2 regions of the Streptomyces sp. x-80 genome follow, and region 2 is predicted to be linked to the other one. Evidence: riboswitches for the same ligand, from Rfam matches in the RefSeq annotation. Region 2 holds a riboswitch; the other holds the start of a gene.
What was found. A riboswitch is a leader RNA that binds a small molecule or an ion and turns the genes downstream of it on or off. The one in region 2 is predicted to bind cobalamin.
Positions count from the first base shown of each region.

Region 1: linked by a shared signal. The riboswitch ahead of metE (5-methyltetrahydropteroyltriglutamate--homocysteine S-methyltransferase) and the one ahead of ACLJWH_RS33825 (ribonucleoside triphosphate reductase) in region 2 are both predicted to bind cobalamin.

Region 1 covers NZ_JAJPWM010000026.1:40,219-47,488, forward strand. Annotated here, with positions in the region: gene metE (5-methyltetrahydropteroyltriglutamate--homocysteine S-methyltransferase) at 1-1,753, opposite strand, end outside; cobalamin riboswitch at 1,920-2,139, opposite strand; gene ACLJWH_RS36385 (ferredoxin) at 2,868-3,059, opposite strand; gene ACLJWH_RS36390 (cytochrome P450) at 3,080-4,300, opposite strand; gene ACLJWH_RS36395 (TetR/AcrR family transcriptional regulator) at 4,359-5,075, shown strand; partial or broken gene ACLJWH_RS36400 (epoxide hydrolase family protein) at 5,758-6,192, shown strand; partial or broken gene ACLJWH_RS36405 (IS5/IS1182 family transposase) at 6,468-6,701, shown strand; gene ACLJWH_RS36410 (alpha/beta fold hydrolase) at 6,769-7,270, opposite strand, start outside.
Region 2 covers NZ_JAJPWM010000022.1:28,739-36,008, forward strand. Annotated here, with positions in the region: gene ACLJWH_RS33815 (MFS transporter) at 60-1,544, opposite strand; gene ACLJWH_RS33820 (CGNR zinc finger domain-containing protein) at 1,570-2,091, shown strand; cobalamin riboswitch at 2,277-2,508, shown strand; gene ACLJWH_RS33825 (ribonucleoside triphosphate reductase) at 2,549-4,336, shown strand; gene ACLJWH_RS33830 (anaerobic ribonucleoside-triphosphate reductase activating protein) at 4,333-4,983, shown strand; gene ACLJWH_RS33835 (winged helix-turn-helix domain-containing protein) at 5,604-6,152, shown strand; gene ACLJWH_RS33840 (SAM-dependent methyltransferase) at 6,793-7,270, shown strand, end outside.

The DNA.
Region 1 (7,270 bases), on a different contig from region 2:
GGGGCTGGTCGTCGCGGACGAAGGACCAGGCGAGCATGGTGACGGGGCCCGTCAGCATGCCCTTGACCGGGCGGTCGGTGAGGGACTGGGCGTAGGTCGTCCAGCGCACCGTCATCGGCGCGGGGCGCGAGATGTCCCCGGCGAGGATCGGCGGCCGCACGTAGCGGGTGCCGTACGACTGGACCCAGCCGTGCTGGGTGGCGAGGTAGCCGGTGAGCTGTTCGGCGAAGTACTGGACCATGTCGTTGCGTTCGGCCTCGCCGTGCACCAGGACGTCCAGCCCGGCCTTCTCCTGGAAGGAGATCACCTCCCGGATCTCGGTCTTGATGCGCTCCTCGTACCCGGCGGTGTCGATGCGCCCGGCCCGCAGATCGCTGCGCGCGGTGCGCACTTCGGTGGTCTGCGGGAAGGAACCGATGGTGGTGGTCGGCAGCAGTGGCAGGCCGAGGTGGGCGCGCTGGGCGGCGGTCCGCTCGGCGTACGGCTGGGAGCGGCGCGCGTCGGCCTCGGTGACGGCCGCCGTGCGGGCCCGTACGGCCGGGTCCAGGGTGATCGGGGAGCCGGCCCGCGACGCCAGGTGGGCACGGTTGGCCGACAGTTCGGCGGCGATCGCGCCGGTGCCGCGCGCGAGGCCGTTGGCGAGCGTGACGATTTCGGCGGTCTTCTGCCGGGCGAAGGCGAGCCAGCGCACGATCTGCGGTGCGATGTCGTGTTCGGCGGTCGCGTCGAGCGGGACGTGCAGCAGGCTGCACGAGGCGGCCACGTCGACCCGGTCGGCCAGGCCCAGCAGGGTGCCGAGCACGGCCAGGGACTTCTCCAGGTCGTTGACCCAGATGTTGCGGCCGTTGACGACGCCGGCGACGAGGCGCTTGCCGGGCAGCCCGCCGACGGCGGCGAGCGCGTCGAGGTTGGCGGCGGCGGCCTCGGTGAAGTCCACCGCGAGCCCCTCCACCGGCGCCTTGGCCAGCACGGGCAGTGCGTCGCCGAGCCGGTCGAAGTAGGAGGCGACCAGCAGCTTCGGGCGGTCGGTGAGTGCGCCGAGGTAGCGATAGGCGCGCTCGGTGGCGTCCAGTTCGGCCGGGGTGCGGTCCTGGACGAGAGCCGGTTCGTCGAGTTGCACCCACTCGGCGCCCGCGGCGCGCAGGTCGGCGAGGACCTCGGCGTACACGGGCAGCAGCCGGTCGAGGAGGGTGAGCGGGTCGAAGCCGGCGGCCACACCGGGCGCGGGCTTGGCGAGCAGGAGGTAGGTGACGGGTCCGACGAGGACGGGCCGCGCGCTCAAGTCCAGGGCGAGGGCCTCCTTGAGCTCGGCCACCTGCTTGGACGAGTCGGCCGTGAACACCGTGCCCGGACCCAACTCCGGTACCAGATAGTGGTAGTTGGTGTCGAACCACTTGGTCATCTCCAGCGGCGCCACGTCCTGGGTGCCGCGGGCCATCGCGAAGTAGCCGTCCAGCGCGTCCGTTTCGACGGCGGCCCGGTGCCGCTCGGGGATCGCGCCGACCATGACGGTGGTGTCGAGGACATGGTCGTAGTACGAGAAGTCACCGGTCGGCACCTCGTGGACGCCGGCCCCGGCGAGCTGCCGCCAGTTGGCGCCGCGCAGTTCGGCGGCGGTGGCCTTGAGAGCGTCGGCGGTGACGCGGCCCTTCCAGTAGCCCTCGATCGCCTTCTTCAGTTCCCGGTTCTGACCCTGGCGGGGGTAGCCGTACACGGTGGCCCGTGCTGCCGCGGCTGCGGGCTTGGTGGTCACGGAGATCTCCTTCGCGAGATGAATCCCTGAGATCCCGGAGACGGGACGAGAGCGCGAAGGGGTGACAGACCGGACGCTCTGCGACCCTGCGCGGCATGGCACGGTCGTCCGCCTGGTATGTACGCCGACCCGCCCACGAGGTCACCGGGATGTCCGCGCACGAGGGGGTCGCACACGGGCAGCGGGCAGGTCTTCGGACTCGCGGGCACGTCCTCCCGAGGAGGACATCTACTGGCCGTCGCTTCCCAGGCCCGGACGGGCCCAGTGCGTGGTGACGGCGGTCGTTCCCGCTCACCGCTGCGGGGCAGTCCCGGATTCCCACCGGGTTCCCTCTTACGACGCATCCCGCCTGGCGGACGGGGCGAACCAGCTGCACCTGCCAGCCTACGTGGCCGTGCGCGGGCGCGTACGGCCACGTCCAGCATGCGGATGGTGAGGTGAGACACGTGACCGCGAGGCGTGAAACGGGCCGAGGGCGGGAATCGCCGCACCCGCCGCTCCCCTGTGGAGCCGTCCCGGGACCCTCGACAGGCCACGCCGTCCGGGCCCCGCCGCCCGGTGGTACCAGGTCCCTCAACTCCGGTCGTCCAGGGGGAGCCCCGGCCGGCCGGGGCCAGGCACGGACCGGGACGCGGCCCGGCCGCAGACGCGTGGTCCACGGGCGCCGCTGCCGCCGGAGCGGCGTTACCGCTCAGACGGTGACCAGGCGCGGGCGGGCCGGTCCGATCGGTGCGGACCGCCCGGCCGCTTGCCGAGTGACGGCGCGGGCCTGGCGACGAGGTGGGGCCGTGGACGTCGGGGAAAGCGGCGCTGATGCACCTGCTGGCCGCGTGGCGCGGTGATGGCCTGCCTTCCGTGGTGGATGTCAAGCCGGTGGTGGCCGACGGCAGTTCGTAGCCGTGGCCACAGGTGTTGGGGGTGTGCGGCTCGTGGTCGCGAGCCAGGGCCGTACGCACGGTCCTGGCAGGGAGCGAGCCGGGAACGCAGGAGGGTGTGGTCGTGATGTACACGGTGTCGGTGCGCCCGTGCCGGCGGATGCGGATGGTGCGGCACCTGGCGATCCGGGAGTGGTCGGCAGGGACCGGATCCCGTCGGCGGGCCGGTCCCGGCCGGGTTATTCGGTGATCTGGATGGCGCCGGACGGGCAGAGCATGCCTGCCTCCCGCGCGGCGGGCCGGCTGTCGTCGTCGGGGTCGGACTTGAGCACCGTGACCAGGCCGTCGTCGTCCTGGTCGAAGATCTCGGGTGCGGTCAGGGCGCAGAGGCCGGCCCCCACACAGACGTTCCGGTCGGCGGTCACTCGCATGGCCACTCCTTTCGCCGGGGTCACCAGGTGACCGGGAGTTCGTTGACGCCCTGGATCGTCGTGCCCGGTCGCAGCGTCAGCTGCTCGACGGGTACGGCCAGGCGCAACGTCGGAATGCGATCGAACAACGCGGTGATGATCACCTCAAGTTCCAGACGGGCCAGGTTCTGGCCGAGGCACTGGTGTACTCCGTAGCCGAAGGCGAGGTGGTGGCGGGCCGAGCGGTGCACGTCGAAGGTGTCCGGGTCCTCGAACACCGAGCCGTCGCGGTTGGCGATGGAGTTGGTGATGATCACGCCCTCACCGGCCCGGATGAGCTGCCCGTCGATCTCGATGTCGGCCAGGGCGACGCGGCCGCCCGCGATGTCGGCGATGGCGAGGTAACGGAGCAATTCCTCGACGGCGCCGGGTACGAGGCTGGGGTCGGCGCGCAGCGCGGCGTGCTGCTCGGGGTGGTCCAGCAGGGTGATCACGCTGAGCGAGGTCATCGAGGCCGTCGTCTCGTGGCCGGCGACGAGCAGCAGCAGCGCGGTCGAGACCAGTTCGTCGCGGTCGATCTCGCCGTTGGCCAGTTGCTCGGTGACCAGGCTGCCGAGCAGGCCCGAGCCGGGCTCTGCCTGGAGCTTGGTGATCAGCTCGTCCATGTAGTGCTCAAGGTCGTCGCGCGCGGCGACCGCACTTGCCACGTTCGTCGCCTGCACCAGCCGCCTGCTCGCGTCCTGGAAGAAGTCGTGGTCGTCGTAGGGCACGCCGAGCAGCCGGCAGATCACCATGGACGGCACCGGCAGTGCGAACCGGCTGACCAGGTCGGCGGGCGGACCCGCGGCGAGCAGCTCGTCGATGAAGCCGTGCACGATCCGCTCGATGTCCGTACGCATGCCCTTGATGCGCTTGACGGTGAACTCGCTGATCGTCATCCGCCGCTTGGCGTTGTGTTCCGGCGGGTCCAGGGAGATGAACCCCGGGCGCCGGTCCCGGAGGCCCTGGAAACGTGGCGAGGTGGCGGGGAAGTCGGCGTGGGTGCGGTCGGAGGACAGCCGGGGGTCGGCCAGCAGTTTGCGCGCCACCTCGTGCTTGGTCGCCACCCAGGCCAGGCGACCGTCGTAGAGGGTCACCTTCCGTAGTGAGTCCTGGTCGTCCCGGAGCCGGGCGTACCCGTCGGGCAGCTGGTAGGGGCAGGTGCGGTCGTTCGGGAAGGCGGGGGCGTCGTGCGTCTGGGGCGTCGTAACGGTCACGGTCATCGATCCCCTCATAGCCTTGCATTTAAAGAACGGTTAGTTCTCTAATTGAGAGGCTAGGGTGTTCCCGCAAGGAGCGCAACGCCCCCTCGGCAAACTCTCGGGAGTCACGCTGCCACCGAACGTCGACCAGACCGTCGAAGCGGCCGTTGACCACCGCAAAGGTCCGCGCCGCCGCGGTGAGGAGCTGGAAAACGCCATCCTGACGGCGGCGCTGGAGGAACTCACCGAAGTGGGTTATGCCGCGCTGACCATGGAACGGGTGGCCACCCGGGCCCGCACCAGCAAGGCCGCCCTCTATCGCCGTTGGCCCGGCCGCGCCGAACTGGTCGTGGACGCGTGCAAGCTGCGTCGCATCTCCGACGTCGACCTCCCCGACACCGGTGCGCTCCGCACGGACGTGATCGCCCTGCTGCGACAGGTGTCCGCGAAGATGGCCAGCCCGCTCGGGGGCATCCTGCGCGGCCTGCTCACCGAGATGACGCGCGATCCCGACTTCGCTCGGCTGATCCGGGAACAGGTCCACACCGTCGGTCCCGCGACGATCGGCGTCATCCTGGAGCGGGCCGTCGAGCGCGGTGAGGTCGAGCGCTGGATCCTGGATTCCCGGCGGGTCACGGTCGCGACCGACCTGCTGCGCAACGAGTTCCTGATGTTCGGCGCGCCCATCGAGGACGAGACCATCACCGACATCGTTGACGACGTGTACCTGCCACTGGTCCTGAGCCCGGCCCCGAAACCCGCGAGCGCCGCCGGTTCGGTCGGCAGCGCCGAGTAGCACCCTGCCGGCTGGGCGCGGCAGGGTGCCCGTGGCGCCGCTGCCGCGGCGGACGGGCTCCGTACCCCGGCCACCAGCGTCGTGGACGACACCGTGAGGTGGACGGCAACGCGGGAAGCTCACCGGCCGGCACCGGCCGGCTGTCCGTCCTTCAGCGCGTCCGTCCGCTGACGATAGACCGGAACGGCGGCACCTTCGTTCCCTGCCGCTGTTCCCTGCCCCTGTTCCCTGCCCGGTGGGTGGATCCGCGCTGTGACCGGCCCTCGGGGCACCGCGCCGGGAAGTCCCGGGCCTGAGGGCCGTGGCAGAGGAGTGTGGCGAATTCGATGTCGATGCCGATGGCGATAGCGACGTCGGTGCAGGACGCCCGGCCATGGCTCGTCGGCCCGCCTTCTCCGCGCCACCCCAGCACGATCCGCGACCGCTGAGCGAGCGCCAGAGCCGGAGTCCGGGCCAGGGCCAGGAGGGCCAGGGCCAGGTTCTGCGCCTGCGCCGTCGTACACCGACGCACACCGAGCCCTCAAGCACAGCCCGCCGGGCATCGGTTACCGGCAACGGCGGGACCTTTGGCCCAGGGCGACGACCCAGGACGACTCATACCCACGGGACCGCTGTCGGCCGCGCGCGTCAGACGCACGGAACCTGAACCGGCGGTCCACTCCGCCCCATCAGCATGCGCCCCATGTCAGACGCTCTGTCCCGTCCTGAGCCATTCACCTCGCAGACCGCCCCCGCGGCGCTTGACGACCTCCGAGCACGGCTGCGCGCGACACGCTGGCCGGACGCGCCCGAGGACGCCGGATGGTCGCTCGGGACCGACCTCGCCTACCTCCGCGAGCTGGTCGCCTCCTGGGCGGACGAGTTCGACTGGCCGGCGCAGGAGGCGGCGCTCGCCCGGCTCCCGCGCTTCCGTGTCCCGCTCGGCGGCCTCGGGATCCACTTCGTGCACGTCCGGGCCGCCGCGCCTGCCGGGCCCGTCCTGCCGCTGGTCCTCAGCCACGGCTGGCCGGACTCCTTCTGGCGCTACGCGAAGGTCATCCCGCTGCTCGCCGACCCCGGCGCGCACGGCGCCGACCCCGCCGACGCATTCGACGTGGTGGTGCCCGACATGCCGGGCGCCCGCGCGCGGCGGGCACTTCGCGCCCTTCGCGGAGCCCGAGCTCTACGCGAGGGAACTGCGGGCGTTCTTCCGCCCCTATCGGACCGCGGCGGCAGGCTGAGGGCCCCGCCGCGTACGGGCGCGGCCGGGCGGGACTCGTACAGTCCACAAACCCGTGTTCAGTCGTACGTGATGGAGCACGTTCGCTCGCGAGTACGTCGGTACTCGCCCGCACTCATGCGCACTCGTCCGCGCTCGGCCAGCATCCTGTCGATCTCCTGCCGGTGCTCGTGCACCACCAGGCCGCCGTCGACGCCAACCCCCGCCTGGTCGTCGCCGTGGTCGGCCGGCCGGTCGCCGGTAACCGCAACGACGGCAAGGCGTGGGAGCTGTCCGGCGCGGAGGCCGCCGTCGGCCGCACCACCGTGATCGTGGACGACGGCTACCGGGGGAGCGGTCAGGTCATGTCGCGCCGCCGCGAGAAAGGTCAGGCCCAGCACGGAAAAGGTCATTTACGGGCCCGCGCTTACTGGTCTCCCGTGTCAGCTGCTGGCGACGGCTCAAGGAACACCGGCCGTGACTCTCTTTCGCGCTCTACGCCTTCAAGAACGCCAGGATGTCGGGATTGAGGATATCCGGATGGGTCGACAACATGCCGTGGGGAAGCCCCTCGTAGCTCTTGAGGGTGCTGTGCTTCAGGAGCTTGGCCGACAGTGGCGCTGAATCCGGATACGGCACGATCTGATCGTCGGTGCCGTGGGCGACGAGGACCGGGACGTCGATCTTTTTGAGGTCCTCATTGAAGTCGGTCTCGGAGAACGCCTTGATGCATTCGTAATGGGCATTGGCCGCACCCATCATCCCCTGTCGCCACCAGCTGTCGATCAGCCCCTGCGAAACTTTCGCGCCGGGCCGGTTGAATCCGTAGAACGGACCCGTCGGCATGTCGATATAGAGCTGCGAGCGATTGGCGGCCAAGGTCGTGCGCATTTCGTCGAAGAATTCGATCGGCAGGCCGCCAGGGTTGATGGCCGACTTGACCATGATCGGGGGCACCGCGCTGATGAGCACCGCCTTCCCGACACGGCCGGGCTTG
Region 2 (7,270 bases):
CGCAACCGCGCGAGCACCGCCGCGCGCCCCCGCACCGCCCGCCGCCCCGGCACCTCCCGTCATCGAGCAGCGTCCCGTGGCCTCATCAACCGGAGTGCCGACAGCCCGCCGCCGAGCCCGATGACGCCCGCGAGGAGGAACACCGCGTCGAGACCGGCCGCGTACGCCCCGGGCGGGGCGCCGTCGCCCGTGCCGGGCACATACCGGTGGAACACGGTGCCGAGCAGCGCGATGCCCAGGGCGAGGCCGAGTTGACGGGCGCTGTTGGCGGCCGCGGCGGCCACGCCGCTGTGCTCCGGGGGCGCCGCGGACATCGCGAGGGCCGGCAGGACGGGCGAGACGAGCCCCGCGCCGACGCCGGTGAGCACCAGACCGGGCAGCAGCACCGGCCAGGAGGAGCCGGGCTGGACGGCGAGCAGGGCCAGGTCACCGACGCCGGTGAGCACCGTGCCACCGCCGATGGCCCAGCGCGCGGGGATCCGGCGCAGGGCGCCGCCGGCCGGCGCGGAGGTGCCGATGAAGGCCGCCGGCTGAACGGTGATGACCAGTGAGGTGGCCAGCGAACCGAGACCGACGCCGTTCTGGAGCCAGAGCGAGAGCACCGGCAGGAAGCCGAAGGCGGCCAGGTAGTAGCCGCAGGCCGCGATCAGCAGGCCGTTGAAGGCGGGCGTGCGGAGCAGCGCGAGCGGCAGCATCGGATGCGCCGCGGCGCGCTCCACCAGGAGGAACGCGAGCAGCGCGCACGCCCCGACGGCGAAGCCGAGCAGCGTCGAGGGGTCCGCCCAGCCCCGCTCGCCGCCGCGGACGCAGCCGAAGGTGAGGCCCGTCGCGGCCGGCGTGAAGGTCACGATCCCGGGCCAGTCGATACGGGCCGGTGTACGGGCATCGCGCACCAGCACTTTGACGGACAGTACGAGGGTGACGGCGCAGACCGGTACCGCTCCGTAGAAGATCCACGGCCAGGACAGGAACTGGGTGAGTATGCCGCCCAGGACGTTGCCGGCCCCGGCCGCCGCACCGGCGACCGCGCCCCAGACGGCGAACGCCCGCGCCCGGTCGCGCCCGTGGTAGGTGAGGCCGATCAGCGGCAGCAGGGTGCCGAACATCGCGGCGCCCGCGACCCCTTGGACGGCGCGGGCCGCGATGAGGACCTGCGCGTTCGGGGCCAGGCCGCACCCGAGGGTGGCGAGCGTGAAAACGGCGAGGCCGAGGACGTACAGGCGCTTGCGTCCGAAGGCGTCCCCCAGGGAACCCATGCCGAGCAGCAGACCGGCCAGGGCCAGCGTGTAGACGTCGACGATCCATTGCAGGGCGCCGAACCCCGCGTGCAGATCGTCGGCCATGCGCGGCAGCGCCACCGTCACGATCGTCGCGTGGACGAGCAGCAGGAACGTGCCGAGACAGGTGGCGACGAGCGGCAGCCACCGGCCCGGTGCGGGCTTCGCCGGGGACACCGAGGGCTGTTCGGGCGGGGTCGCGGGCCGCCCCGGCGCCGGTTGCGCCGCGGAGCCGGACCGTCGGCCGGCCAGGGGTGAGTGATCCATGGAGCCACCCTGCTGTAATGGCCTTATGCAACTGAACCCTTACGGGGAGGACCCGGTCCGCCTTGTGGTCGAGCTCACCAACACACCGCCGGCCGACGCGGCGGAACTGGCCGAGCGCTGCGTCGCGGCGGGCATGGTCCTGGACCGCCCGGTACGGGACGCGGACCTGACCGAGGTGCGGGACTTCCTCCGCCGCTGGGCCGAGGTCGTCGACGCCACCACGGACGAGCGCCGCGCTGCCCGGCTCAATGCCCTGCTGTCGGATGCCGCCGCACACCCCCGGCTGACCGACCACGCCGACGGCGGCTGGCACCTCCACTACCGCGAGGACGACCTGAGCCTGGCCGGACTGCTGCGCGCGGTGGCCTCGGTCGGCACCGCACTGCATCTGACCGGTCTGGGCATGCACCGGCTGGGCCGCTGCGCGCTGACCGAATGCGGCCACGCCTACGCGGACTTCAGCCGGGCCGGCCGGCAGCGGTACTGCTCACCCGCCTGCGCCAACCGCGACGCGGTACGCCGCCACCGCGCCCGGCGGTCCGCCTGACCCGAACGGGGGCGCCGGATACGGCACCGGACACGACACCCCGCCGGCACCGGACACCGCCACCGGGCCCGGCACGCGACCGGCACGCGACCGGACACCGGCCCGCCCGGGGAGGGACCAAAGTCCCCACCCCGGGACCAAAGTCACCCAACATCTGGTGTCGGCGTGTCGCTGTTCGCACCAGATGTAGTGTTGCGGCTGCCGGTTCGGCGACGCCCCCCTGGGCCGTCGCCGAGGCAAGAGGGAACCCGGTGGGAATCCGGGACTGCCCCGCAGCGGTGAGCGGTAACGACCGCCGTCATCGAGCACTGGGTGTGCGCACCGTCGCACGCGGCCCGGGAAGCGACGGCCAGTAGGAGGGCACCCAGGTGTCCGCGACCACGAGTCCGAAGACCTGCCGGCCACGCCGCACACATCCGTGCGCGGCGGATTCCCGATGCCTCGTGGGAGGGCTGACGTGACCGCTGTCGACGCCGTCGATACCGTGACCGAATACCTGGAGCGCCGTGACTGGCGCGTCAACGCCAACGCCAATCAGGGCTATTCGCTGGGCGGCCTGATCCTCAACACGGCGGGCAAGCTCATCGCCAACTACTGGCTGGACCAGGTCTATCCGCCCGCCATCGGCCACGCCCACCGCACCGGCGAGCTGCACATCCACGATCTCGACATGCTCTCCGGCTACTGCGCTGGCTGGTCGCTGCGCACCCTGCTCGCCGAGGGACTGGGCGGGGTGCCGGGCCAGATCGACTCGGCCCCGCCGCGCCATTTCTCGTCCGCCGTGGGCCAGCTCGTCAACTTCCTGGGCACGTTGCAGAACGAATGGGCCGGCGCCCAGGCGTTCAGCTCCTTCGACACCTGCATGGCGCCCTACGTCCGCCTTGACGCGATGACGTACGAGCAGGTCAGGCAGTGCATCCAGGAAATGGTGCACAACCTGAACGTACCGGCCCGCTGGGGCACCCAGACGCCGTTCACCAACCTCACCTTCGACTGGACCTGCCCCGCCGACCTGCGCGCGGAGGTACCCGTCATCGGCGGCGCGGAGATGCCCTTCACCTACGGGGATCTCCAGGCGGAGATGGACCTGATCAACCGCGCGTACATCGAGGTCATGACCGAAGGCGACGCCTCGGGACGGGTCTTCACCTTCCCCATCCCCACGTACAACATCACCCCGGACTTCCCCTGGGAGAGCGAGAACGCCGAGCGGCTGTTCGCCATGACCGCCAAGTACGGACTGCCGTACTTCCAGAACTTCATCAACTCCGAGCTGTCCCCGCACCAGATCCGCTCGATGTGCTGCCGCCTCCAGCTGGACCTCACCGAACTGCTCAAACGCGGCAACGGACTCTTCGGCAGCGCCGAACAGACCGGTTCGCTCGGTGTGGTCACCGTCAACTGCGCACGCCTCGGCCATCTGCACGCCGGCGACGAGGCCGCCCTCTTCGCCGCCCTCGACCGGCTCCTGGAACTCGCCCGGGACAGCCTGGAAATCAAGCGCGTCACCGTGCAGGAGCTGATCGACGGCGGTCTGTACCCGTACACCAAGCGCTACCTCGGCACGCTGCGCAACCACTTCTCGACCATCGGCGTCAACGGCATCAACGAAATGATCCGCAACTTCACCGCGGACGCCCACGACATCACCAGTCCCGAAGGCCATGCGCTGGCGGTACGGCTGCTGGACCACATACGGGCCCGGATGGTGACGTTCCAGGAGGAGACCGGCCACCTCTACAACCTGGAGGCCACCCCCGCCGAAGGCGCCACCTACCGGTTCGCCAAGGAGGACCGCCGCCGCTTCCCCGGCATCCGGCAGGCGGGCACGGCCGAACGCCCCTACTACACCAACTCCTCCCAACTGCCGGTCGGCTGGACCGACGACCCGTTCCAGGCCCTGGAGATGCAGGACGAACTCCAGCGCAAGTACACCGGCGGCACCGTGCTGCACCTGTACATGTCCGAGCGGATCTCCACCGCCGACGCCTGCCGGCGCCTCGTACGCCGGTCGCTGGAACGCTTCTCGCTCCCCTATCTCACCGTCACCCCGGCCTTCTCCGTCTGCCCCGGGCACGGCTACCTGTCCGGCGAGCACACCACCTGCCCGCAGTGCGGCGCGGAGTGCGAGGTATGGACCCGGGTCATGGGCTACCACCGCCCCGTCTCCTCCTTCAACATCGGCAAGAAGGGCGAGCACGCCGAACGCCTGCCCTTCCGCGAGGCCGCCGGGACCGGCGCGTGATACGGATCGGCGGCTGGTCCCGGCTGTCCACCTGCGACTGGCCGGGCCGGCTGGTCACCACCGTCTTCTGCCAGGGCTGCCCGTGGCGCTGCGGCTACTGCCACAACCCGGAGCTGCTGCCGGTCCACGCGGCGGCACCGGTGCCCTGGCGGACGGTCACCGCCCACCTCGCCCGGCGCCGCGGACTGCTGGACGGCGTCGTCTTCTCGGGCGGCGAGCCACTGCTCCAGCCGGGCCTGGCGACCGCCCTGCGCGAGGTCCGCGCGCTCGGCTTCGCCACCGGCCTGCACACGGGCGGCGCCTTCCCGCGCCGCTTCGCACAGCTCCTCGCGGCCGGCCTGGTGGACTGGGTCGGCTTCGACGTAAAGGCCGCCCCCGACGCGTACGAGAAGGTCACCGGCGTCCGCAACAGCGCCCGGCCCGCGCAGCGCAGCCTGCGCCTGCTGCTCGACTCCGGCACCGCGCACCAGCTCCGTACGACGGTCGATCCGGCCCTGCTCGACGAGGCGGAGTTCGCCGCTCTCGGACGGTGGCTGGCGGCGCAGGGCGCCCGTGGCCACGTCCGCCAGGAGGCCCGGCCCGAGGGCCAGACCGTCGGACCACGGTCCTCCCCCGTGGCGGAGCGGGCCAGGAGGCCGGGCGGCTGATCCCGCCCGGCGGCGGTACGGGGCGCGAGCGGACCGCCGTCGGCCGGGCCGACCGGACGACCGAGGCGGGCCGGCGGGCGGCGCCCGTCCGGGGTGACCCCCGTGAGAGCCGGCCGGCCACGGCCGACGCGGCTCCGGCATCCGGCGGGCACCCGGACATCAGCGGCCCCACCCGGCCCGGAGCCGCGCCGTGCGGGCACCCCGATCACCTGCGAAGTGTCCGCCGCGTCCCTCCTGTACCTCGTATCCCTATCGACGCCTTTCGGCCGCTTTTCCTGCCCGCGCGCCCCACCGCACGCGCGCGCCCTCGCACGCCTGCCACACGCCCTCTCACGCGCACCCCGGCGGCTCTGGCGCGCCGCCACCCCGACCAGCCTGTCGCCGCACGACGGAGCCCCGGCGCGAAATCAGGTCAAGGTCAACCCCTCGCACCGGAAGCTACTTTCCGGAATCAGACGATCACATGTAGCGTTCTTTCGGACCGAAGCTACGACTGCGTCGCCACGTCACGGCCGGGAGGACGCGGGTCCGTGGGCATTGCGGCACCTCGCGCTCCGTCCGTCGGGCACCACCACGTCTGTCCGTACACGCCTGCTTTGCAAGAGGAATGGGCCCAGACCATGTTTCTGCACTCCTCGACGACCCTCACCGCGCAGTCGGCGGCCGAGTACCGCCGGCCGACGGATGCCGGGCCCGGCGACGAGCCCGCCTGGGCGGTCGACCGGCTCCCCGACGGCACGTGGCAACTGACCCTGCGCGACCTGGAACCCGTATCGGTCCGCCGGCTCCCCTCGGACGAGGTCCGCATCATCCTGGCGCCCGCACACGCCGAACCGGCCCGTCCCGTGGCAGCCGCCGGTCTCCCGTATACCGCCGATGCCCCGCCGGACCCGATCCAGATCAACGTCGCGGCCCGGACCGTATCCGTCGAAGGACACCAACTCCTCCTGCCACGGCTTGAGTTCGATCTCCTCGCCCACCTCGTCCGGCACCCGCACCGTGCCTACACCCGACAGCAGCTGATGGCCGCCGTCTGGCCGGACTCCCGGTCCAGCACCCGCACCGTCGATGTGCACATCGCCCGGCTGCGCCGCCGCCTGGGACCGCGCCGCCGCGCGTCCATCAGCACGGTGTTCGGCATCGGCTACAAGTACCTGCCCCTCCTGTAGCCCACGCTTCACGTCCCATGGCCCCGTAGGCCCATGGGTCATGGGTCATGGGTCATGGGTCATGGGTCATGGGTCATGGGTCACCGAACATGGCTCACGGGTACGGCACATGGCACACGGCGCCGATCACCGGCGCGCAGCGGGTCCCGCCCAGCCGTACCGCCGGAGACCGGCCACAGCCGGACAGCGGGATCAGCGACAGTACGACGAACGAGGGCACCTGGCCGGGCGTGACATCGGCCCGGCCTCCTCACCTCGTCCCGAGGAAGCGCCTTCGGACTGCCGCGGGTGGCCGTCCACACCGAGGCCCCCTCCGCCGCCCTGCCCAGAACTTCCTCACGGTCGTGACAGACGGCGCATCCCCACCTCGCAGGGTCCCGGGAGCCCGATCGAACGCCAACAGGCTGCCTTCCTCCCTTTCGTTGTATGCCTGCCCGGCCGCACGGGATCGTCCACACCCCGCGCCCTGCGCACATGTTTGTGGGACTGATCTGCGGTAAAGGGTGGTCAGTGGAGACGGCAGGCCCGCTCGGGCCCGCCGGTCAGTCACACCGCAGAGTCAACACGGGCCAGTCAACACGCGCTCCTCGGCGCCTGATGGGTGCCGTGTTGTCAGGCGGGCAGCGAAAGGGTGCTGAGCATGGTGGAGCCGGAAGACTGGATGGCCGCAGCCAGTAAGCCGCCGGTCGAGCTGCACACCGACAGGCCCCACGCGGCGCGCGTCTACGACCTTCTGCTCGGCGGTAAGACCAACTATCCCGCCGACCGCGAGGCGGCGAAGGCAACGCTCGCGGCCCTGCCCAACGCCGCCATGATCGCCCGGCAGAACCGGTCCTTCATGCACAGGGCGGCTCGCCATCTGACCGCGGAAGCCGGTATCCGGCAGTTCCTCGACATCGGCACCGGGATTCCGACGTCGCCCAACCTGCACGAGATCGTCCAGTCGATCGCTCCGCGGTCGCGGATCGTGTACGCCGACAACGACCCCATCGTGCTGGCTCACTCACGCGCCTTGCACACCAGTCACCCCGAGGGGCGTACCGCCTACGTCCAGGCGGACCTGTCCTCTCCGGAGAGCATCCTCGACGACCGGCGACTACGACAGACCCTCGATCTGA